Thiorhodovibrio winogradskyi: one gene and its partner. The protein of the gene in region 1 interacts with the protein of each later gene in a pairwise test. Links are inferred from orthologs where the notes say so. Each region holds a gene or a part of one and is shown on either strand. Other genes may lie near its edges. The genes, in order: gyrA and gyrB.

Region 1 (17,074 bases):
CGAGTCGAGGCACTCACCCGGCAGTGCGAAACGGCCGATGCCGCCGGCGGTTCCCGGCGCCTGGCCGGACTGGAGCGCAAGCTGGCCAATCTGAACGCGCGCCTGGTGCGTATTCAGGACGAACGCGACCACTGGCGCCTGGCGTGCGCCGAGGCCGAAGGCCAGTGCGAACAGGCGCGCCAGACCTGCGGTGCGCTTCAGACCAGTATGCTGGCGCTGGAGCAGCGCCTGGCAGAACTTCTCAATGAGTCAGCGGATACTCCGAGCAGCGATCTCGGCGGCCGCCAGGTACTTTGTGTTGGCGGGAGACTGGCAACAGTCGAGCAATATCGCGCACTGACCAGAGGTTGTAACGGCAGTTTCGCACACCACGACGGCGGCATGGAAGACAATCAAAACCGGCTCGAAGCCATGCTGGCCACCGCGGATTTGGTGGTATGCGTGACAGAATTTGTCAGCCACGACGCTTATCGTCGCACCAAGCAATTTTGCAAACGCCACACCAAGCCACATGCCTTGCTCGCCAATGCCGGGCTGGGTTCCTTCAGCCAGGCGCTGGCGGAGTTAGCAGAGCAGGCCGAGCAGGTAGCACTGGCGGCGGCCTGACAGCTAAGTGTTTGGGCTTCTGGTTGGGATGACCACGGCATGCGCGGTTATCCCAAAGCTGATGCAGCCGTGTCAACTTGGGGGATGCGTCGCCGCTGATTCACGATCATGGCAACACCTTAGTACCTGTTGTCGCCATCGAGCAGATTGCCCAGACCACCAAGCACCGAGCCCTCGCCGCGACTGCCGCCGTGCTGCGGAGCCGCGGCCAGCATGCGACCAGCCAGGCGCGAGAAGGGCAGAGATTGCAGCCACACCCGCCCTGGACCGCTCAGCACTGCAAAGAACACCCCCTCACCGCCGAATAGGGCGGATTTAATACCGCCCACCTGTTGTACATCGAAGCCAACCTGCTGCTCGAAGGCAACGATACATCCGGTATCCACATGCAGAGTTTCACCCGGCTCCAGAGTCCGTTCAGTCACGCAGCCGCCTGCGTGGATGAAAACCAACCCATCGCCGTCAAGGCGTTGCATGATGAAACCCTCGCCGCCGAACAGGCCAGTGAGGATCTTGCGCTGGAAGAAAATGCCCAGGGCCACGCCCTTGGCACCGCACAGAAAGCTGTCTTTCTGGCAAATCAGGGTTCCGCCGAGGTCTGGCAGATGGATGGGGAGAATACTGCCAGGATAGGGCGCGCCGAACGCCACCCGCGCCTTGCCCTGGCCTCTGTGGGTAAAGACGGTGGTAAACAGGCTCTCGCCGGTCACCAGCCGCTTGCCTGCGCCAAGCAGCCTGTCCATCAAGCCGCCACCCTGGCCGGTGTGGGAGCCATCGCCAAAAACGGTGTCCATCTGGATGGCCGGATGCTTGTACATCATGGCGCCAGCTTCGGCCACTGCGCTTTCACCGGGGTCAAGTTCCACTTCGACAAACTGCATCTCGTGGCCAAAGATTTCGTAGTCCACCTCATCAGCACGCGTCGTGCGGACTGGTGGTGGTGGGGCGCCAGCGGGCATGGATGCGCCAGATCCGGTCAATTCGGCGACCTCGGCGATAGGCAGCCATTGGGCAAAACCCTCCCGCCAGGCATGGCCAGCCGGATTGGCGCTGGCGCGCATGCGTGCTTGCTGGGTGTCCAAGGGGCCAATTTGCTGGCCGCCGTAGCTGAGGTACCAGGTCATGTCGCAGTTCTCCCGTGCAATGTTTTCAAGGTGATATGCCCACGCAGCATTCTAAATGGTATTTTAGTGCTATTTTAGCGCCGGTTTGACTGTCCGTTGTCTGCTGCGGTCAATCAGGTTTTTTTCGCCTGTCGGTTAAACGTGGAGATGTCAATGTCTATGAATAGCTATCGGGAAGTCAGTTCGCGGTCCTGGGGCAGCCGACTAGCTGGCTCTGTGTCCGGCATTCTGGTCGGTCTGCTGCTAGTGATGGTGGCCGTGGGCTTACTTTGGTGGAACGAGGGGCGGGCGGTCAAGCGAGCCCGCGCGCTTGATGAGGGCCTATCCCAGGTCGTGGAGGTGGCTGCTGAGCGAGTCGAAACGGAGAATCAAGGTCGGCTGGTGCATCTATCAGGCCGTGCCGAGACCAAGGAGACGCTAACCGATCCGGTCTTTGGCCTGAAGGCGCAGGCACTCAAGCTAAGCCGGGAAGTCGAGATGTACCAATGGCGCGAGCGCAGTAGCTCTGAGACGCGCGAGAAAATAGGCGGCGGAACCGAGACGGTTACCACTTACAATTACGACCGCGGCTGGGAATCGAACGTGATCGATTCAGACAGCTTTAAAAAGCCCGAGGGACATATCAATCCGGCGCAAATGCCCTATGACAACTGGAGTCAGACAGCGAGTAGGGTGGAGCTTGGCGCCTTTCGGCTGTCGCGCGAGCAACTCGCGAAACTCAATGATTTCCGTCGTATCGACCTCAGTGACAGCACCCCTGGGTTGCGCCTGCCGCCGGGCGCCCAGCTCGCGGGCTCGGAAATCTATCTTGGCCAAAACCCGGGTGCGCCCCAAATCGGCGATGCGCGGATTCGTTTCGCTCTGGTCAATCCTCAGGATGTCAGTCTGGTCGCTGTACAGCAGGGCGACAGCTTTGTACCCTATCGGGCATCGAATGGCAATGAGGTATCGCTGCTTGAGCCTGGTGTCTTCTCCGCACAGGAGATGTTTCAGGCGGCACAGGATCGCAACCGAATGCTGACCTGGGTGTTGCGATTGGTTGGCGTGCTGGCCATGTTCATCGGTTTCCGCATGTTGTTTGGCACGCTGCGCGTCCTGGCTGCTGTGGTGCCCATGCTTGGACGCATGGTTGGCGTTGCGATCGGGCTGGTTGCGGGCATTCTTGCCGCGACCATCTCCCTGATCACAATCGCTTTGGCCTGGATCTTCTACCGGCCATTGTTCGGTGGTGGATTGCTGCTGTTGGGGCTGGCTTTGTTGTTTGGGCTCAAGCGGTCAAACCAGGCGAGCGCGCCGGTTACTGCCGATATGCCGGCATCCGCGGGGAGTCCTCCGCCGCCGCCACCGGTTTAATCGGTTCGCGCGGACCACCCGCTCTTATGTTTTCAGGTAATGGCTCGAGCTAGCGTCCTCCCCACGGAGCACAGCAGTGCCAAAAAAAGCCAGGGCGGTGATGCTCTCCTCGATCTCGAAGAAGGCGTGATCGCAGGAAGCGCGCACATACATAAGGGTGCCGGGTTGTACCGGCTGCTCGTCGTCCTCGACGCGCAGCCGACCGCGGCCCTTGAGGATGAGATAGACCTCGTCCTCCTCATGCGCCGAGGCCATGTCCTTGGAGCCTTTGGGAACATGGTAGAGCGAGCAGCTGAGTGAAGGGGTGCGGAGGAATTCGCGCATCGAGAGCACGTCATCGGGAATCAGCTTCTCGATGTCGGCGAGTTGGAAAATCTCCCAGTCTCCGGTTTGCACGCGGTTCATGGCTGGAATCCTATTCAGTGTTGACTGGTGAAGAGCCTGGTGAATGGCGGAGGATGCGCGCCGGCCCGTCATGCGGGCAGCGGCGCAGATGATTAGCGCGTGTTGCCGATCCAGCCAAGGGTCGGATCATAAGAGGGTAGGGCGCGGGCGCCAAGCTCCTGGTCGATCATTAAAAGGCCTTGGCCCTCGCCCTTGACGATGCGCAAGCGGTCGAGAATATCCTTGACGTTGGCTTCCTCCTCGACCTGTTCCTTGACGAACCAATCCAGAAAGGCGCCGGCGGCGTGATCGCTGTGCTCGCGGCACAGGCTGACCAGCTCGTTAATGCCTTTGGAGACCTCAAGCTCGTGCTGGTAGGTGTCTTCCATCAAGGCGGTGGCACTGTCCCAGTCATGCGGTGGCTCGGCGATGGCTGACAGACGAGCGCGCCCATCGCGATCAGTCAGAAAATCGAAAAAGCGCGACACATGGGTGAGTTCTTCCATTGCCTGCACTCGCATCCAGTGGCTGAAGCCGCGCAGACCCTGATGATCGGCCCAGGCGGCCATCGACAGATAGAGGTAGGACGAGTAGATTTCCTTGTTAATGTGCTGATTGAATTTGTTTTCAAGATCTTGGGTGATCATTTGGCTGGTCTCTTGGTTGGTGGATGTCAGGGCGCTGTGTGGTTGCGATGATCCCGCGTTCAGGCGCGCGTGAGGCACGCATATTGTGCCTTGCCCTAGTCAAGGGTTTGGGCCATTGCGGGTCTGATCCAAGGGATGGTTCAAGGGCTCGATCAGGAGTGGTGACGCCCGTGCCCTAATAATCCATGCCTGTTGCGCATTCTAAATGCGATGCATTCGCGCAATTGTATAGGATGATGCGTCCGGTTGGAATTTTCCTTGTGCGGCTCATGCGATCATTGTCGCCGCGCCGCATGGAGGCTCCAGCCAATGAGTTCCACTGCCCATCCTCAGGAGGCCGTCAGATGCCAGCGCCACGTCAACATTCCATGGGATCCGGGGGCGATTGTATCTGCCCAAAATGCCAGACCCGAATTCCGCACCACTCCGGAGTTCCTTGCCAGGATCAGGCCTGTCCGCAGTGCGGCGCCAAAATGCTGCGGGTTGGTTCCGATCATTATCTGAAATGGCGGCAGAAGCAGGGCGCTTGAATCCGACCTGGCAGACAGCCTTTAGCCCGCGCCCCAAACTGACGGCCAAAGGCTGCGCCTATTCGAAAAGATAAGTTCTTTATTCCCAGCGAAACAGGCGCGCGGCCAGGCCCATGAGCACCAGGCTAAGGCCGAGCAGTAACGCGATCCGCGGCAGCACATCAAGCAGGCCGGCTCCATCGATCATCACCGCCCGCGCTCCATCGACCAGGTAAGTCAGCGGCATGACTCGCGACATAGCCTGGGCGGCAGTGCTGGCGCCCTCCATCGAAAACCAGACGCCCGAGAGCAGCAGCATGGGCCAGGACAGCAAGTTTAGCAGACCATCGGCGAGTTCCTCGGTTTTGAGCCGGGCGGCCACCGTCAGCCCGAGGCTGATCATACACAGGGCGCCGGCAGCATAGAGCGCGATCAGCGCCAGGTAGGAGCCGCGCATGGGTGGATCGAGCAGGAAATAAGCACCGGCATAGACCAGAGCGCTGGCTCCCAGCACCACAATCAGGCGCGAGAGCACCTGGGCGATCAGAAATTCCATGGGTCGCAACGGTGTGGCCTTCAGTCGCCGCAGCACACCATTTTTGCGATAGCGTACCACCACCCAGCCGACACCCCAGAGGCTGGAGAACATCACATTCATCGCCAGCACCCCGGGAAGCGCCCAGTCGGCGTAGCTCAGCGCCAGGCCATCGGCCAGTTGGCGGCGGGGCAGGGCGGTGATGGGGCTGTTTGGGTTCGCGGTTGGGATGCCAGTTGGGTGAAGGGCCAGCCGGTATTGCGCCAACAGCAGTTCCTCCAGGATGGACGCTTGGCTGGCCTGAGGGTTCAGCCAGTAGCGCGGCGGTGACTGGGCCTCTATCAGCAGATCGAGTTGATGGCGTTCGACTTTCTGGATGGCGCCTTCAATGGCCGCGCGCTCATCCACAACAGAAATAACATTAATTTGCGGTTTGACCAGAAAGTTGGCCAGTGGACTGTCCGCGGCTGGCGCGCCGATGACTCCAATCTTGAACAGCGCCTGCTGCTGTCCGTCGAAAATAAAGGCGAAGGCCGCGATCATCATCACCGGCATGATGAGATTCCAGATCAGGCCGGCGGAGTCGCGATAGAACTCGCGATTGCGCGCGATGAAAATGGCGTAAATGCGTCCCCACATGGCAGTGGCCTCAGTTACGCAGGCGATGGCCGGTGAGTTTCAGGAACAAGTCTTCGAGATTGGGTGTTTCGACCCGCAGCGCGGTCAGTTCCGCGCCGATGCGTTCGAGCTCATCAAGCATGGGCGGTACCTCGGCGGTGGGAATTTCGATCTCGCCGTTGCGCACCAGGGCCGCGGCCGGCAGCGGGCTGGCGGTTGGCCAGGCGCTCTCGGGCAGGCGAATCATGGCGCGCGGAAAGTGCTCGCGCACCAGTGTCTTGGGCACGCCCTCGGCAATGATGCGGCCCTGATCGATAATGGCGATCTGGTCGCACAGGCGCTCGGCTTCTTCCATGTAATGGGTGGTCAGCACAATGGTCTTGCCGCGCCGGCGTACGGTCTCGATCAGTCCCCAGAAGTTGCGCCGCGATTGTGGATCGAGTCCGGTGGTGGGTTCGTCGAGAAACACCAGGTCAGGATCATTGACCAGCGCGATGGCCAGCAGCAGTCGCTGGCGCTGTCCACCCGAGAGCTTGCGGGTGTCGCGTTTGAGGATATCGCCGAGGTGACAGAGTTCGATCAACTCTTCGATGAGTTTAGAGCGGCTGGCGCGGCGCTGGTAAAGAGCCGCGAACATGGCCAGGGACTCGGCCACTGTCTGGAAGTCTTGCAGCGCCGTGGCCTGAAATTGAATCCCGGTGCGCTCGCGATAGGAGGCATCAAGTGGGCAACTGTCGAACAAAATGGTGCCACTGCTTGGCGTTAGAATGCCCTCAAGCATTTCGAGGGTGGTGGTCTTACCGGCACCATTGGGGCCGAGCAGGCCAAAACATTGTCCACGGCGAACGTAAAATGAGAGACCATCAACGGCGCGCACGCCGGGGTAGTCTTTGACTAAATCGCGTGCTTCGAGCAGAAAATTGCCGGGCATCTTGGGGAAGGGGGGGAAGGGGGGAGGCAGGCGCATCCATGCGCCCTTGGCAAGTCTTGGTGTCAGACGCTTACTTCTGTTCGGTCTTGCCGTCACCTTCCTTCATGGTGTTGATCTTGAGTGGCACATAGGCCAGACAGGTGCGCAGATAGGCGGTACCGACGGCGACCAGGCCCAGGATGGTCAGGATGATCTGACCGGTGAAAATACCGGCCAGCACCAGCAGGCCACCAACGGCGAAGCGAATGTTACGGTCTTGATCGCCAACGTTTTTTGGAAGATCCATGGGTCTCTCCTGAAGTTTCGTCATTTAAGGGTTGCACGGGGAAGTGATGAGAACGACGGGCTGCCAAGAACGGGCCGATCTCACTAAGGTTGGAAGCCCGATTTGATCACCGGGCTCGATGCTCTGCGGGACCGGGCCTAGCCGTCACGATGGTCGTGCGATTGAGGTTCAAACTGACCGGGATAGATCAACAGGCCAGATGTCTTGCGTAATCAACCGCAAGTGGTCTCAACTGACCAACACCGCAACAGTATACTGTGCCTCGTCGGATGCTGTCCTTGCGTTCCGACAATCGGGCGCTCCAACAAGCGGGTATTGCGGGTGCATGGACAGACCGCACGGTGGCGCCCCGACATCTTATAAAAACCACAGAGCCCCTAAATTATGCATGGTTTTTCTCTGTCGCGCTGGCTGTTTTGGGCGGCCATCGCATTTTTGCTCTTTCTGGCCGCTCGCCCTTGGTTTGAGCATTGGCTCATCAGCTTCAACGCCGAGCCACGTGTGGTCACTGCCCGCGGCGATCTGGCCGCGGATGAACTGGCAACCATCGAAATCTTCGAGCTTGTCAGTCAGTCTGTGGTCTATATTTCGACCATCTCCGAGATTGCCTTGCCCTGGACGCGCAATCTCGCCGAGGTGCGTCGTGGCACCGGCTCGGGTTTCATCTGGGATGACCAAGGCCACCTGGTCACCAATTATCACGTGGTTGCAGGCGCCTCGCGCGCCCAGGTGCGGCTGGCGGATCAGCGCACCTATGCGGCGAATCTGATCGGCGCGAGCCAGGAGCACGATCTGGCCGTGCTGCGCATCGCACTACCGGTGGCGGGTCCCAGTCCGGTGACCATCGGCACCAGCGAAGATCTGCGCGTTGGCCAGAAAGTCTTCGCCATCGGTAATCCTTTCGGGCTCGACTACAGCCTGACCACAGGCGTGGTCTCGGCGCTTGATCGCACCATCGTCTCTGAGGACGGCACTGAAATCCGTCGTCTGATTCAGACCGACGCAGCCATTAATCCGGGCAATTCCGGTGGTCCGCTGATCGACAGCGCCGGGCGACTCATTGGCGTGAACACCGCCATTTTCAGCCCGACCGGAGGCTTCTCTGGCATCGGCTTTTCAGTGCCGGTCGATACCGTCAACCGGGTGATCCCACAGTTGATCGCCTATGGGCGCTATATTCGCCCGCGCCTGGGGATTTTTGCTGACGATGACGCCAGTCAGGCAGTGTTAAAGGAATTGGGCGTCAGCGGGGTGCTGGTGTTGCGGGTCGAGGTCGGCTCCCCGGCGGATCGCGCCGGTTTGCGCGCAACCAGGCTGACATCCGGCGGCGGGATCATCCCAGGTGACATCATTCAGTCGGTGAATGGGCGAGCCGTCACGGACATGGGTGATCTGATAGAGATTCTGGAAGATTTTCAGATCGGTGAGCAGGTCAGACTCGCTATCTGGCGCCGCGGCCAGTTGCAGGAGCTGACCGTCAGTCTAGGTGGGGAATTGCCGCGTTTGGACTAGTTGCCGCCTTTGGACCAATGGCCAAAGCCGGTGGCTTGATGTTGTCTGAGGTTGCTGGGAAAACCGGAACCCTTGTACCGAACTCAAACACGAATCTAGACGCTGGCGCGGCGAATTAATTCGCGAATCAATTCGCCGCTGGCAGGACACCAGTTAGAGCCCGCACATGCCGCTCGGGCAGCAACCGCCAGTGCCGCAGGCGGGTGCCGGGGCCATACCGCTACCTAGGCTGTTGCTGGAGATCAGGTTACCGCCGTTGGCCATGCGATAGACGGGTGCATCCTCCGGCGTGTCGCCGCACGAAATCCGAGCTTGCGCGCAAAGCTCGCCCCAGGTCGAGAGCGACTCGCTCATGCGGTGGCTGACCTCCACCACCTGGCCATTGGCATCGCAGCGATAATCGTAAGTGGGCATGGTTATACCTCGTTCCCGTCAATGTTAAAGATTGAATATCAGCGTTTTCTAATGCACCCAATTATAGCGAAAATTTGCTCTGGGCAAAGTCATCCTGCCCTTGCTGATGGGATTCACCCAGAGCACCCTGCAGGGTGCGTGAGTGTATGCAGCCGCGATTAGGCTGTCTGGTTCGAACACCGAGGCAGATGCTCCGCGAGCCAATCGCGAATCTGTGGTGAAGCGCGAGCACCGCTAAAACGACCTTGTTCCTCGCCAGCGCAGAACAGCATCACCGTTGGAAAGCCGCGGACCCGATAGCGCCCGGCCAATTTCATGTTCTCGCCCTCGTCCACTTCCACTTTTGCCAGGCGCAGGCGCCCATCATAATCACTGAGCACACGCAATAGATGGGGCGCAAGCGCGTGACAGGGGCTGCACCAGGCAGCCCAGAAATCGACCAACACTGGGGTGCGATGCGAGGCGTCTAGCACCGATGCATTGAAGTCCTCGAGTCCGGTACTGAAGTCATCCGAGTGATCATAAGGCTGCGACGACATAAGAAAGTCAATCCTTATTAAGATTTACTAAGTAATTAATATAAAAGGTAATCTGGTATTAATTCCGAGTGCTCTCGCCAGATCCCTCCACGGCCAGGCGGACGCGCTCAGGGGCGTTCATGTTATTATTGGGAGTTTACCGAATTCGCCGACATTTCGCCTGCGAGCGCCCGCTTCTTCACGGCGATTTCGCATCATCACCCCAACCAGTCTCTTAGCGAACAAGCTGATTAGCCACGCCCATGCCGGATTTTGCCAAGGAAGTCCTGACCGTTAATCTCGAGGACGAGATGCGGCAGTCGTATCTTGATTACGCCATGAGCGTGATCGTCGGCCGCGCCCTGCCCGATGTGCGCGATGGTCTCAAACCCGTGCATCGTCGCGTACTCTTCGCGATGAACGAACTGGGCAACGACTGGAACAAGCCCTACAAAAAATCCGCGCGCGTGGTCGGCGATGTCATCGGTAAATATCATCCGCATGGCGACACGGCCGTCTACGACACCATTGTGCGCATGGCACAGCCTTTTTCCATGCGCTACATGCTGGTGGACGGGCAGGGTAACTTCGGCTCGGTCGATGGCGACTCACCCGCCGCCATGCGCTACACCGAAGTGCGCATGGCGCGCATCGCCCACAGCCTGCTTGATGATCTCGACAAGGACACGGTCGATTTCATCCCTAATTACGATGAGTCCGAGCACGAGCCAACCGTCCTGCCGGCACGCTTTCCCAATCTGCTGGTCAATGGCTCCTCTGGTATAGCGGTGGGCATGGCGACCAATATCCCGCCGCATAATCTGGGCGAGATCATCGACGCCTGCCTGAAGATGATCGATGAACCCCTGACCACCCTCGAAGACCTGATTGAGCTGGTGCCGGGACCGGATTTCCCCACCGCGGCCATTATCAACGGCGTGCGCGGTATCCGCGAGGCCTACCGCACCGGGCGCGGGCGCATTCAGTTGCGCGCGCGCACCGAGATGGAGACCCAGAAGCGCAGCGGGCGCGAGGCCATTGTTATCACCGAGCTGCCCTATCAGGTCAACAAGGCCCGGATGCTCGAAAAAATGGGCGAGCTGGTCAAGGAAAAGCGACTTGAGGGCATTGCCGAGCTGCGCGATGAGTCCGACAAGGACGGCATGCGGGTGGTGATCGAGATCAAGCGCGACCACCACGCCGAGGTGGTGCTGAATAATCTCTATCAGCACACCAACATGCAGACCGTCTTTGGCATCAATATGGTGGCCCTGGTCGACGGCCAACCGCGCCTGCTCAATCTCAAGCAATTGCTGGAATACTTCCTGCGCCATCGCCGTGATGTGGTCACCCGGCGCACCCTGTTCGAGCTGCGCAAGGCCCGTGATCGCGCGCATTTATTGGAGGGCTTCACGGTCGCCCTGGCCAACATCGATGAGGTCATCGCGCTGATCAAGGCCTCGGCCAGCCCGGCCGAGGCACGCGAGGGCCTGATGGCGCGGACCTGGGCAGCGGGGCAAGTGACCGGCATGCTTGAGCGCGCCGGTGCCGCCGAGACCCGCCCGGATGAACTCGACGCCCGTTTCGGACTGATCGGGGAGGGCGATCAAAGCGGCCGTTATCGTCTCAGCGAGCGCCAGGCGCGCGCCATCCTGGACCTGCAACTGCAGCGTTTGACCGGCCTGGAGCAGGACAAGATCATCAAGGAATTCGGCGAGATCCTCGAGAAAATCGCCGACTTGCTGGAAATCTTGCGCAATCCGGAGCGCCTGATGCAGGTGATTCGCGATGAACTGACAGCGATCCGAGATCAATACGCCGACGCACGCCGCACCGAGATTGTCACCGACCAAACCGATCTCACGCTGCTGGATCTGATCGCCCCCGAGGATGTGGTGGTGACGCTCTCACATGCGGGTTATGTCAAGGCGCAGCCGCTCTCGGAGTATCAGGCGCAGCGCCGCGGCGGCAAGGGACGTATCGCCGCCACCACCAAGGACGAGGACTTCATCGACCGACTGTTCGTGGCCAATTCCCATGACACCGTGCTGTGCTTTTCGAGCTTCGGCAAGGTCTACTGGCTCAAGGTCTACGAGATGCCCCAGGCCGGTCGCGGCGCGCGCGGGCGGCCCATTGTCAACCTGCTGCCGCTTGAGCAGGGCGAGCGCATCAATGCCACCCTGCCGGTGGCGGAATATGATCAGGATCGCTTTATCTTCATGGCCACCAGCAAGGGCACGGTCAAGAAGACGCCGATTAGCGAATTCTCACGACCGCTCTCGCGCGGCCTGATCGCCATCGATCTGCACGAGGACGAGTATCTGATCGGCGTCGCCGTGACCGATGGTCGCCAGGACATGATGCTTTTCACCAGCGCCGGCAAGGCGGTGCGCTTTAACGAGGAAAACGTCCGCTCCATGGGACGCACCGCCCACGGTGTGCGCGGCGTGATGCTGGAAGAGGGCCAACGCGTCATTTCCCTGGTTGTCGCCGAGCCGGGTGCCGTGCTGACAGTGACCGAAAACGGCTATGGCAAGCGCACCCCGGTCGAGGAATTTCCGACCAAGGGTCGCGGCGGCAAGGGCATCATTGCCATTCGCACCAGCGAGCGCAATGGTGATCAGATCGGCGCCGTCTTGGTGCGCCCGGGCGATGAAATCATGCTGATCACCAACGGCGGCACCCTGGTGCGCACATCAGTCGATGGCATTTCCCTGCTTGGTCGCAGCACCCAGGGCGTGCGGCTGATCAATCTGGGCGATGGCCAGCGTTTGGCGGGTATCGAACGCATTGTGCCGCTCAATGGCGACAATGATGGCGAGGATGACGAGGCTGGCGACCCGCGCGGCGGCAATGATGGGGACAGGCCGGAGAGTGAACCTGGCGCCGGAGAGGTTCATGGCCCGGATCTCGAGGGTGAGGGTGAGGCTGAGGATGGTGAAGACTAGGTGACGGATATGGGGCTGATACACACACGGATTGAGTTAATCAATCCGAGGGATACGTCCTTGAAGCCAATGAGTGTTGATGCCCTGGTCGACACAGGTGCAATAACGCTCTGCATACCAGAGCATATTGTCATCCAGCTAAAACTCAGTGAGCTGGAAAAGCGGGAAGTCACAACAGCGGATGGCAAGAAAACCCTTGTCCCTTACGTGGGCCCCATCCAAATTCGCTTTGAAAACCGCAATTGCTTTACCGGCGCATTGGTTTTGGGGGACTCCGTCCTGTTGGGGGCGATCCCGCTTGAAGACATGGACTTGGTGATTAACGCCAGATTGCAAGAAATGACAGTGAATCCGCAAAGCCCTAACATTCCCGCCGCTGTCGTCAAGAGGGCGAGCCCCTAACAGCCGTCGCGGCCAAGCCGGTTTCGCTCTCGATCAACCGAAATGGAGAAGACTGAATGACCCGACCCTACAACTTCAGCGCCGGCCCGGCCATGCTCCCGGAGCCAGTGCTCCAGCGCGCGCGCGAGGAAATGCTTAATTGGCACGATAGCGGCATGTGCGTGGCCGAGATGAGCCATCGCGGTAAGGAGTTCATGTCCATCGCCGAGGGCGCGGAGGCTGATCTGCGCGAGTTGCTCGGCATTTCGGACGAATACCGGGTGCTCTTCCTGCAGGGCGGTGCATCAAGTCAGTTCGCCATGGTGCCGATGAATCTGCTGCGCGGACGCACCAGCGCGGATTACATCAACACCGGCAGTTGGTCAAAAAAGGCCATTGCCGAGGCGCGGCGCTTCTGCACCCCAGCCATCGCGGCCAGCACCGAGGATGATCGCTTCAGCCGCGCGCCGGTGCAGGATGAGCTCAAGCTCTCCCCCGATGCGGCCTACGTCCATTACACGCCGAACGAGACCATTGAAGGGGTTGAATTCCCAGAGATACCCGACACTGGCGATGTGCCCTTGGTCGCTGATATGTCCTCAACGCTCTTGTCGCGGCCGCTCGATGTGTCCCGCTTCGGACTCATCTATGCTGGGGCGCAGAAGAACATCGGCCCAGCTGGTTTGACCATTGTCCTGGTGCGCGCGGATTTGATCGGCGAAACCCTGCCCGGGACGCCGGCCATGTTCGACTATGGCATTCACGCCAAGAATGATTCCATGTACAACACCCCGCCAACCTATGCTTGGTATCTGGCCGGTCTGGTGTTTGCCTGGCTCAAGGAACTTGGCGGGCTTGCGGCCATGGCGGAGATCAACCGGCGCAAGGCGGCCAAGCTCTACGCGGCCATTGATGATTCCAGCTTCTACGCCAATCCGGTCGAACCGCGCGCGCGCTCATGGATGAACGTGCCTTTCACCCTGGCCGATCCGGCGCTGGATGGCGATTTTCTCGCCGGCGCCAAGGCGGCTGGACTGCTGACACTCAAGGGTCATCGCTCGGTCGGCGGCATGCGGGCCAGTATTTACAATGCCATGCCAGAGGCGGGCGTCGAGGCGCTGGTCGAGTTCATGCGCGAATTTGAGCGCACGCGTGGGTAATAGGTCAGGAAATCCAATAGCAGGTCAGGGAATTCAAATAGCAGGGCAGGGGATTCACATGTTTAAAATTTTAACCCTCAACAATATCTCCCTCGCCGGACTGGAGCGCTTGCCGCGCGACCGCTTCGAGATCGCTTCGGAAATTGCTCACCCCGATGGCATTTTGGTCCGGTCGGCGAAAATGCACGACATGCAGATTCCCGAGAGTGTCCAGGCCATCGGCCGCGCCGGCGCTGGCGTCAATAATATTCCGCTTGAGACGATGAGCGCGCGCGGCGTGGCAGTATTCAATGCGCCCGGGGCCAATGCCAACGCGGTCAAGGAACTGGTGCTTGCCGGCATGTTGATCGCGGCGCGCAATCTGGCGCAAGGCTGGTCCTTCGCGCGTGGCCTCTCCGGGGAGGACGCGGCGATCAGCAAAGCTGTCGAAGCGGGCAAGAAAGACTTCGTCGGCTTCGAGCTGCCCGGGCGCACTTTGGGGGTCATCGGCCTGGGCGCCATTGGCGTGCTGGTGGCCAATGCCGCGCGCGCGCTGGGCATGAAGGTGATCGGCTACGATCCCAGCATCACGGTGCGGAGCGCCTGGAAGCTGGAATCCAACGTGCAGGCAGCCGTGTCCATTGACGATCTGGTGTCGCGCGCGGACTTTATCAGCTTTCATGTCCCCCTGACCGAGCACACCCGCCACATGATCAACGCCGAGCGCATCGCGGCCATGCCCGATGGGGCGGTGCTGCTGAATTTCTCCCGTGATGGCATTATCGACGACAGCGCGGCCATCGCGGCACTGGACAGCGGCAAGCTCTATGCGTACGTTTGCGATTTTCCCAGCAATCTGCTGAAGGATCATCCGCGTGTGGTGACCCTGCCGCATCTCGGGGCATCGACACGGGAGGCCGAGGAAAACTGCGCGGTCATGGTAGCCGACCAGCTCCGCGCCTATTTGGAAGACGGCAATGTGCGCAATTCGGTGAATTTCCCTGACATCGATCTGCCGCGCAACGGCGGCTATCGCATTTCAGTGGTGAACAGCAATGTGCCCAACATGGTCGGGCAGATGTCTACCCTGCTGGCCGAGTCTGATTTGAATATCATCGATATGCTCAATCGCTCACGCGGAGATCTCGCGGTGACGCTCATCGACATCGACCAAGCCTGCCCGCCAGCGACGCTCGACCACATCCGAGGTATCAAGGGCGTGTTGCGGGTGCGAGCCTTGGGTTAATAAGCCAATGACTGACTCCACCGCTCGCTTGAAAGCGGTGCGCGAGCGCATCGACGCCACCGATGCCGAGATTCTGCGGCTGTTATCCGTGCGCGCACGTTGTGCGCAGGAAGTCGCCGAAATCAAGTCCGCGCAGGCCCCCCAGAGCCACTTTTATCGTCCCGAGCGCGAGGCCGAAATTCTGCGCCGCATCAAGGCGGACAATCCTGGCCCGCTGCACGACGAGGAAGTCGCGCGCCTGTTTCGTGAGATTATGTCCGCCTGTCTGGCGCTGGAAAAACCTCTCTCGGTGGCCTATCTCGGTCCCGAGGGCACCTTCACCCAGGCCGCCGCGCTCAAACACTTTGGCCACTCTGTGCACACCCTGCCATTTGGCGCCATTAGCGACATTTTTCGCGAAGTCGAGGCGGGAGCCTGCCATTTTGGCGTTGTGCCAGTGGAGAACTCCACCGAGGGCGTGGTCAGTCACACTCTCGATACCTTCATGCAGTCGCCGCTGCATATTGCCGGAGAGGTCACCCTTCGTATTCATCATCACCTGATGAGCCGTGCCAGCGCGCTCGATGGGATCAAGCGTGTCTATTCGCACCAGCAGTCCCTCGCCCAGTGCCGTGCCTGGCTGGATCGGCACTTACGGCAGGCCGAGCGCATTCCGGTTGGCAGCAATGCCGAGGCCGCGCGCTTGGTGGCCAATACCGAGGATGCCGGCGCCGTGGCTGGCGAGGCGGCGGCGGAACTCTATCAGCTGAATCTACTGGCCAATCGCATTGAGGACGACCCGCGCAATACCAGCCGCTTTCTGATCATCGGCCCCGAGGATGCGCCACCCAGTGGCAAGGACAAAACCAGCCTACTGCTCTCCTGCCGCAACGAGGCCGGTGGTCTCTATCGGCTCCTGACCCCCATGGCCGAACATGCCATCAGCATGACGCGGATCGAATCGCGCCCCTCGCGCCAGGGTGTCTGGGATTATGTGTTCTTTGTTGACCTGTGCGGTCATCGCGACGATGCGCGGGTGGCCGCGGCGCTCGACACGCTAAAATCCTCCGCCAATCTCTTCAAGATTCTCGGTTCCTACCCTGAAGCGGTGCTTTAAGCCGTCACTGCCGGGTATCACCGCGACATACCAGCCAAGGATATTTCACAATGTCCCCAACCAAAGCTCCTTTTCAGCCCACCCCGGCGCCGCAGATCGCGGCGCTGAATCCCTACGTACCCGGCAAGCCCATCTCTGAACTGGAACGCGAACTGGGTATCCGCGAGTCGGTCAAACTCGCCTCGAACGAAAATCCGCTTGGGCCTGGCGAGAAAGCGCGCGCTGCCTATGCCCAGGCGGCGATGGAGCTTGGGCGCTATCCCGATGGCGGCGGCTTCGCCTTGCGCCAGGCCCTTGCCCGTCATCATGGCGTCGATGCCGAGATGGTCACCATCGGCAATGGCTCCAATGATGTCTTGGACCTGGTGGCGCGGACCTTTCTGCATCCCGGACGGGAATCCGTCTTTTCCCAGCATGCGTTCGCCGTTTATCCCATCGCCATTCAGGCGGTCGGCGCGACACCCCAGGTCGCGCCAGCGCTCGACCATGGCCATGACCTGGACGCCATGGCGACGCTGGTCAATGAAAAGACCGGCGTTGTATGGATCGCCAACCCCAATAATCCCACCGGCACCTGGCTGACGGCCGAACCACTGAAAGACTTTATCGCCAGCCTGCCCAAGACCTGTATCTGCGTGCTCGATGAAGCTTATATCGAGTATGTTTCAGATCCTGATTTTCCCAATGGAGTGGCCTGGCTGGACGATTTTCCCAATTTGATTGTCACCCGCACCTTCTCGAAAATTCACGGCCTGGCGGCACTGCGAGTCGGTTATGGGCTGAGTCACCCGCGGGCGGCTGAGTTGATGAATCGGGTGCGCCATCCA
Region 2 (7,042 bases), 2.6 Mb from region 1 along the record:
TGGGGAAATTATTCTTGAACTGAGCAAATCTCTTAGTCACGGAGAAATAGAAAATGTTCAGTTTGAAATCGGCGCCCGGGGGGACGATCATTCAAGACCACATAACTCTGTTGGAGTACAGGCTCGCTCAAACCAAAAATCAAGCCCGGGGAAAAGTAGTCCGCTTGAAGAACGGAGGCGCTTGGCAAACTTGTCTGCTGAGTTTCGATTCGATACCTTTGTGGAAGGTAAATCAAATCAAATTGCGCGAGCTGCATCAATGCAAATTGCTTGTCATCCTGGAACTACTTATAACCCGCTTTATATTTATGGGGGAGTTGGCCTTGGAAAAACACATCTTATGCAGGCTGTAGGTAACACAATTCTTGAAAGGAATAGCGAGGCATCTATTGTTTACGTTCATTCAGAACGTTTTGTTTCAGATATGATTAAATGCCTTCAGCATAATCGAATGGATGACTTCAAGGCAAAATATCGGGCAGTCAATGCCCTTCTAATTGATGATGTGCAATTTTTTGCTGGCAAGGATCGTTCACAAGAAGAATTTTTTCATACCTTCAATGCTTTGTTTGAAACTGGTCAGCAAATTATTCTTTCCAGTGATCGGTTTCCAAAAGAAGTTAACGGCCTTGAGGAACGACTAAAATCTCGGTTTGGTTGGGGTTTAACCGTTGCAATTGAACCTCCTGATCTTGAAACGCGAGTGGCAATCCTTCAAAGTAAGGCGAATTTATTTGGTATCCATCTCCCGGAGGATGTCGCTTTTTTCGTAGCAAAACGTCTTCGTTCCAACGTTCGAGAACTTGAAGGGGCACTTCGGCGCTTAGGTGCGAACTCTAGCTTTACTGGTGTTCCAATAAATTTGGAATTCGCAAGATCCGCATTGCACGACATGCTTATTGCCCAGGATAAGCAAGTGACGATTAATAATATTCAAAAAATGGTAGCTGAATATTTCAAGATTAGAACTTCGGATTTACTCTCAGCCAAGCGCACTCGGTCCATTACCCGTCCACGACAGATTGCTATGGCACTGGCAAAAGAACTAACCAAAAACAGCCTACCTGAAATTGGTAAAGCATTTGGTGGGCGAGATCACAGCACAGTGATACATGCAGCTAAAAAAGTTCAGGAATTGAGAAGTCAAGATTCACTCTTTGACGAAGATTTTAAGAACCTGTTGAGAATTATGACATCATAGTTGTGGATAACTACGGTATAAAGTGAGGAATCAATTCATGCACATTTTATTCACAGTTTATTTGTTACTTCTTGCACGATGTTTTGAGGAGCTTAAAATATTGAAATTACGTATAATTCTTGATTAATATGAGATATGCCAAGGCATCTACTATAACTACTAGGTATTAATATTATTATGAAGATAGAAGTATATCGTGACCATCTGATTCCAGCTCTGATCAGCGTTGCCTCTGTAGTGGAACGGCGGCAAACCCTTCCAATTCTAAGTAATTTGCTGGTTAAGACTTTGGAAAATAGTTTAGTTTTGACGGCAACGGATCTGGAATTACAGATTTCATGCAATGTTGAGGGAACGATTGATGTGCCAGGTGCGATTACTTTGCCGGCAAAAAAACTTGCAGATATATGTAAAGCGCTTCCAGACAATAGTGTTATCAAGCTTGAAGTCGCTGATAAACGCGCAATAATACGTTGCGGACCTAGTCGTTTTATGTTAAGCACGATGCCTGCTGAAGATTATCCTGGACTGGAGGGAGATTCAGTCCATCAAAGTTTTGAAATTGATACAGAACTATTATGTAGGATGTTTGAGTGTACCAGTTTCGCAATGGCACATCAGGATGTACGTTATTATTTAAATGGTTTGTTGGTGCAAATTCATTCTGGGAAGCTTGTTTTGGTGGCTACTGATGGCCACAGATTGGCAAAATCAGAACTATTAATGCCGGCCTTGGATGCTTGGGAACAGGAGAAGCAATTGATATTCCCGGCTAAAACGGTTTCTGAACTAAAACGCATGCTAGGGGGAAAATTTGGAGCAACAACAATATTTGAAATTGGTGATCGTTCTGTTGTTATTCGAATTGGTAAAAATGTTTTAACTACCAAACTAATCGATGGTCGATATCCTGATTATGAACGCGTTATTCCATATTCACTTAAGTATACAACTACTATTGATAGAGAGACTCTCAGAAATGCTTTGACAAGAACCGCGGTTCTTTCTTATGAAAAGCAAAAAGGAGTTCGTATGACCTTTGCGGATGGATCTTTGAAGTTAGAGGTTAGCAATCCTGAGCATGAGGAGGCACAAGAAGATATACCGATTGTATTTAATGGTGATGATACAACCATAGGCTTCAATGTTAGTTATTGGCTCGATGTTTTAAATGCCATGACCGGGAATTTGGTAGAGGTTCGATTTTCAGATTCTGAAGTCAGTTCAATATTAGTTGACCCTGAATCAGATGGAGAACTTTATGTAGTAATGCCAATGCGGATTTAACCTATCAGGGGAAAATTTTTTTATTGATTTTGATGAACTTTTCTGTTGTTTGTCATGGTTGTTTCATGTGGCTTGAGATCCTTCAAGGTGAGGGGATTCGCAATTTAGCACCATTTAATATAGAGTCGAAAAAGGGAGTCAATCTTGTTCTTAGTAATAATGGGGCATGTAAGACAACCTTCCTTGAGGCAGTTTGTTTTTTAACCCATGGAGGAACTTTTCGAGGAAAAAAGTATGGACAGATGCTGAATACCAATGTAAGTGATAGGAAACGTGGTTTTACTTTTTTGGGGCCTGATCGATCTGATCTACAGATCTGGCATAAAAGTCATACTAAGCTGGTTCTCGAGGAGAAAAGGCTCACGTTTTTTTTACTGCATTGGATGATCCTGAGATTGAGTGCGATAAGGTGTTTCACGTGGAACAAGGTCGTATCCGTAGTGCTGATGGCAAGCTTTGACTTTGTGCACAATCATAAAAAATACTCGATGTTTGGCAGCGATTGCTGCGTTTTTAGCGTTATAATGTTTAATTAACTGGCCAACTTACTGACGTTTTAGACTCGATGGGTTACGATTCCACAAATATTCAGGTTCTTCGTGGACTGGATGCTGTTCGCAAGCGGCCCGGGATGTATATCGGTGACACTGATGATGGTACCGGACTACATCATATGGTTTTTGAAGTTGTTGACAATTCTATTGATGAGGCCTTGGCTGGATATTGCAATGAAATTAGAGTGATTGTGCATCCAGATGGATCTGTTTCTGTCACAGATAATGGACGAGGGATCCCGGTTGATATTCATACCGAGGAGAATCGTTCAGCGGCGGAAGTCATTATGACGGTGCTCCATGCAGGGGGTAAGTTTGATGATAATTCGTATAAAGTATCAGGAGGTTTGCATGGTGTAGGTGTATCTGTTGTCAATGCGCTTTCCGAGACTCTTGAGTTGCGGATATGGCGAGATGGGACACTCTATGGACAAAAGTATCATATGGGTGTGCCTGAACAGCCATTAACAGCAATTGACAAAGTAGAATCATCGGGTACTGAGATTCGCTTTAAACCTTCTAAGGAAGTGTTTTCTGACTGTGAGTTTCATTATGATATTTTGGCAAAGCGTCTACGTGAATTGTCGTTTTTAAATTCAGGTGTACGTATTCAGTTACGTGATGAGCGGGTCGACCGAGAAGATGTTTTTGAATATAAGGGTGGTATTAAAGCATTTGTTGAACATTTGAATCGTAATAAAACAGCGATTCATAGTTCGGTCATCTATTTCACAGATGAGAGAAATGATCATGTCGTTGAAATAGCTTTACAATGGAATGAAAGCTATCAAGAGACCATATTTTGCTACACTAATAATATTCCACAAAAGGACGGTGGTACCCATTTAGCTGGTTTCCGTGCTGGTTTAACACGTACGCTGAACCAATACATCGAACGAGAAACATTGGATAAGAATCAAAAATCTCGACCAATTGGAGATGATGCCCGTGAAGGACTCACGGCTGTTGTCTCAGTTAAGGTACCAGATCCAAAGTTTTCATCTCAAACAAAGGAAAAGCTTGTTTCTTCTGACGTTAAGCCAATTGTTGAAGCTTCTTTTAGTGAACACTTGAATATATTCCTTGAAGAGAATCCCACTGAAGCTAAAATAATTGCTAATAAGATGCTGGAGGCAGCACGTGCCCGTGAGGCAGCTCGAAAAGCACGTGATATGACACGTCGCAAAGGCGTTTTGGATGTAGCAGGTTTACCTGGAAAGCTTGCTGACTGTCAAGAAAAAGATCCAGCTGGATCAGAGCTCTTTATAGTCGAGGGTGATTCTGCTGGTGGATCTGCTAAACAAGGTCGAGATCGTGCTTTTCAGGCAATTCTCCCTTTAAAAGGAAAAATTCTAAACGTTGAGAAGGCAAGGTTCGACAAAATGTTATCTTCGGCCGAGGTGGGTACCTTGATTACTGCCTTGGGCTGCGGTATTGGTCGCCAGGAATACGATCCGGAGAAACTGCGTTATCACCGCATCATTGTGATGACCGATGCTGATGTTGATGGCGCGCATATAAGAACCTTGCTGTTGACGTTCTTTTATCGGCAAATGCCCGAATTAATCGAAAGAGGGCATATTTATATCGCACAACCACCTCTTTATAAAGTTAAGCGAGGAAAACAAGAGGATTATCTTTTAGATGATGTAGAGTTGAGTGTATCCTTGCTTCGTGCTGCCTTGGATAACACTAGACTATACCTTAGGGCTGATACTCCACCGATGTCCCCCATGGTCCTCGAAGAACTAACGAGGGAATTTCAAGTCTATCGTGCAATCATTGCTCGATTATCGAACCGTTACGATTCACTTTTCCTCGTTGAACTTTTAAATCTGCCTCGACTTACCTTGGATTCATGGAATGATGAAACGACTCTTAGACCATGGATTGAGTTATTGTCGGAGCGTTTAAGGCTTAATTGTGAGACATCGGTCGATTACCACGTGTCAATTCACAGCGATGGGAATATCGAGCAAACTGGCCTAGAAATAATTCGTTCGGTTCATGGTGTTCCAGAAAGTCGTATTGTTTCATTTGAGTTTTTCTTGTCAGCGGATTATTTAAAAATTGCTGCCTTAAGTGAAAAACTTGATGGTTTGGTGGGGCCAGGCGCGCGAGTCGAAAGGGGTGATCGGAGTACAGATATTTCCACATTTATCAGCGCTTACGACTGGCTATTTGGTGAAGCTAAACGCGGTTACCAAATTCAGCGGTACAAAGGTTTGGGAGAAATGAATCCAGGGCAGCTTTGGGAAACAACCATGGATCCTGAATGTCGTCGACTATTACGGGTAACAATTGAAGATGGAGTCGCTGCTGATCAGATTTTTACAACCCTGATGGGAGATCAGGTTGAGCCGCGAAGGGAATTTATAGAAAGAAATGCCCTTGAAGCGGGAAACATAGACGTCTGATTTTACTTAGCAATCATTATTATTATAATGTTTTAGTAAAACAAGACTAGTTCAGATTTACATCAGAATCCATAATTGCGTACATTTTGTTAATCGACGACTAAACGATCAACACGTCGAAAGCCGCGCGGTAGCAATGCACCGCGACGGCCACGCTCCCCTTGATAGTGCAATTGGTCTGATGGTTTAAGACGGAATTGCCGTTGGTTCGCTTCAATAATAAGAGTTTGATCATTCTGGACTACGGCAAGACCACTTACGCGCTCACCCTCGTTGTTTAGGTTAGGTGACGGGATAGTGATCATACGATTACCCTTTCCCTTAGCGAGCCCAGGTAAATGTGAAACTTTGAATATAAGTAAATGTCCAGAGTTAGTAGCAACGGCTATCCAAGCATTTTTGGCATTTAAAACTTGAACTGGTCTGAGAAGTTGGGCGCCATCTGGCAAATGGATAACTAATTTCCCTGATTTTGTCTTGGCGATTAGGTTTTCTGTCGAGCAGATAAATCCATAACCTTGGTCTGACGCCAAAACATAGTATATTTGAGGTTCTCCGCTTATAACCGCCTTAAATATTGCACCAGCTGGTGGTTCTAAACGTCCGGTCAATGGCTCTCCTTGCCCTCGTGCTGAAGGTAGGCTGTTTGCTGGTAATGAGTAGGCACGTCCAGTTGAATCAAGGAAAACAGCATTCTGTTGACTTCGCAAATGTGCTGCCATTGCAAAGCCATCTCCACTTTTGTATGTCAGTGCAAGGGGATCTATCTCATGGCCTTTGGCTGCTCTCACCCACCCTTTTTCTGAGAGTACGACAGTCAGGGGTTCGCTTGGCATGACTTCAATGTCTGTAAGTGCGGTGCCTGCATCTCTTTCTGCGATAGGTGAACGTCGCGAATCCCCAAATTTCTCAGCGTCTTGTGTGATTTCTTCAATAATCAATTGCGTCAACGCTTGCTGATTTCCAAGTAAGAGTGAGATCTCTGCTTGCTCTTTTTTGTGCTGATGTTCTTCAGCGCGGATATTAACTTCTTCGAGTCTAGCAAGTTGACGTAATCTGGTATTTAAAACGTAGTCTGTCTGTGCTTCGCTCAGGTTAAACCTATCCATGATGATAGGTTTTGGCTCATCTTCGTTGCGGATAATACGTATAACTTCATCAATGTTGAGAAGTGCGACCAGCAAACCCGCTAGCAAATGTAGGCGATCCTCAACTTTTGTAAGACGATGTGTGAGTCGGCGTCGGACTGTTCCTCTGCGGTATCTGAGCCACTCGTGCAAGATCTCGAGAAGGCCCATGACATGAGGTCGTCCGTCAAGGGCAATTAAATTCATATTGACGCGATAGCTTTTCTCAAGTTCTGTTGTCGCAAAAAGATGTGACATCAGCCGTTCAAGGTCGACGCGATTCGATCTAGGACTGATGACTATTCTGGTCGCGCATTGATGGTCGGATTCATCACGAAGATCTTCGACCATGGGGAGTTTTTTCGCCTGCATTTGTGCTGCAATCTGTTCCATGATTCGGTTTCCGGATACCTGGTGTGGCAAAGCAGAAATAACAATGTCTCCTTGTTCTATTGA

What was found.
Region 2: the proteins of gyrA (region 1) and gyrB interact in binary tests that used the Escherichia coli proteins (3 or more experiments, as listed by UniProt). The link is inferred for Thiorhodovibrio winogradskyi from one-to-one orthologs.

Annotation. Positions count from the first base shown.
Region 1 is NZ_CP121472.1:2,629,152-2,646,225, reverse strand. What follows is about bases 9,360-12,585. They hold gyrA (DNA gyrase subunit A), read left to right. Parts: upstream 9,360-9,700; coding sequence 9,701-12,385; downstream 12,386-12,585. Other genes in these bases: Thiowin_RS11690 (clan AA aspartic protease), read left to right, coding at 12,455-12,585; Thiowin_RS11700 (thioredoxin family protein), read right to left, coding at 9,360-9,458. In the rest of the region: Thiowin_RS11755 (DUF2325 domain-containing protein), read left to right, coding at 1-606; Thiowin_RS11750 (TIGR00266 family protein), read right to left, coding at 726-1,730; Thiowin_RS11740 (TMEM43 family protein), read left to right, coding at 1,884-3,083; Thiowin_RS11735 (cupin domain-containing protein), read right to left, coding at 3,108-3,488; Thiowin_RS11730 (ferritin), read right to left, coding at 3,581-4,114; Thiowin_RS11725 (ABC transporter permease), read right to left, coding at 4,724-5,797; Thiowin_RS11720 (ABC transporter ATP-binding protein), read right to left, coding at 5,808-6,743; Thiowin_RS11715 (YgaP family membrane protein), read right to left, coding at 6,778-6,993; Thiowin_RS11710 (S1C family serine protease), read left to right, coding at 7,378-8,505; Thiowin_RS11705 (FmdB family zinc ribbon protein), read right to left, coding at 8,659-8,919; more of Thiowin_RS11700, read right to left, coding at 9,078-9,359; more of Thiowin_RS11690, read left to right, coding at 12,586-12,787; serC (3-phosphoserine/phosphohydroxythreonine transaminase), read left to right, coding at 12,844-13,926; Thiowin_RS11680 (phosphoglycerate dehydrogenase), read left to right, coding at 13,985-15,151; pheA (prephenate dehydratase), read left to right, coding at 15,159-16,247; hisC (histidinol-phosphate transaminase), read left to right, coding at 16,298-17,074. UniProt on the Escherichia coli protein: A type II topoisomerase that negatively supercoils closed circular double-stranded (ds) DNA in an ATP-dependent manner to maintain chromosomes in an underwound state.
Region 2 is NZ_CP121472.1:162-7,203, forward strand. The notes cover bases 2,654-5,756. They hold gyrB (DNA topoisomerase (ATP-hydrolyzing) subunit B), read left to right. Parts: upstream 2,654-3,053; coding sequence 3,054-5,459; downstream 5,460-5,756. Other genes in these bases: Thiowin_RS25115 (AAA family ATPase), read left to right, coding at 2,654-3,024; parC (DNA topoisomerase IV subunit A), read right to left, coding at 5,549-5,756. Also shown: chromosomal replication initiator protein DnaA, read left to right, coding at 1-1,201; dnaN (DNA polymerase III subunit beta), read left to right, coding at 1,379-2,488; more of Thiowin_RS25115, read left to right, coding at 2,554-2,653; more of parC, read right to left, coding at 5,757-7,042. UniProt on the Escherichia coli protein: DNA gyrase negatively supercoils closed circular double-stranded DNA in an ATP-dependent manner to maintain chromosomes in an underwound state.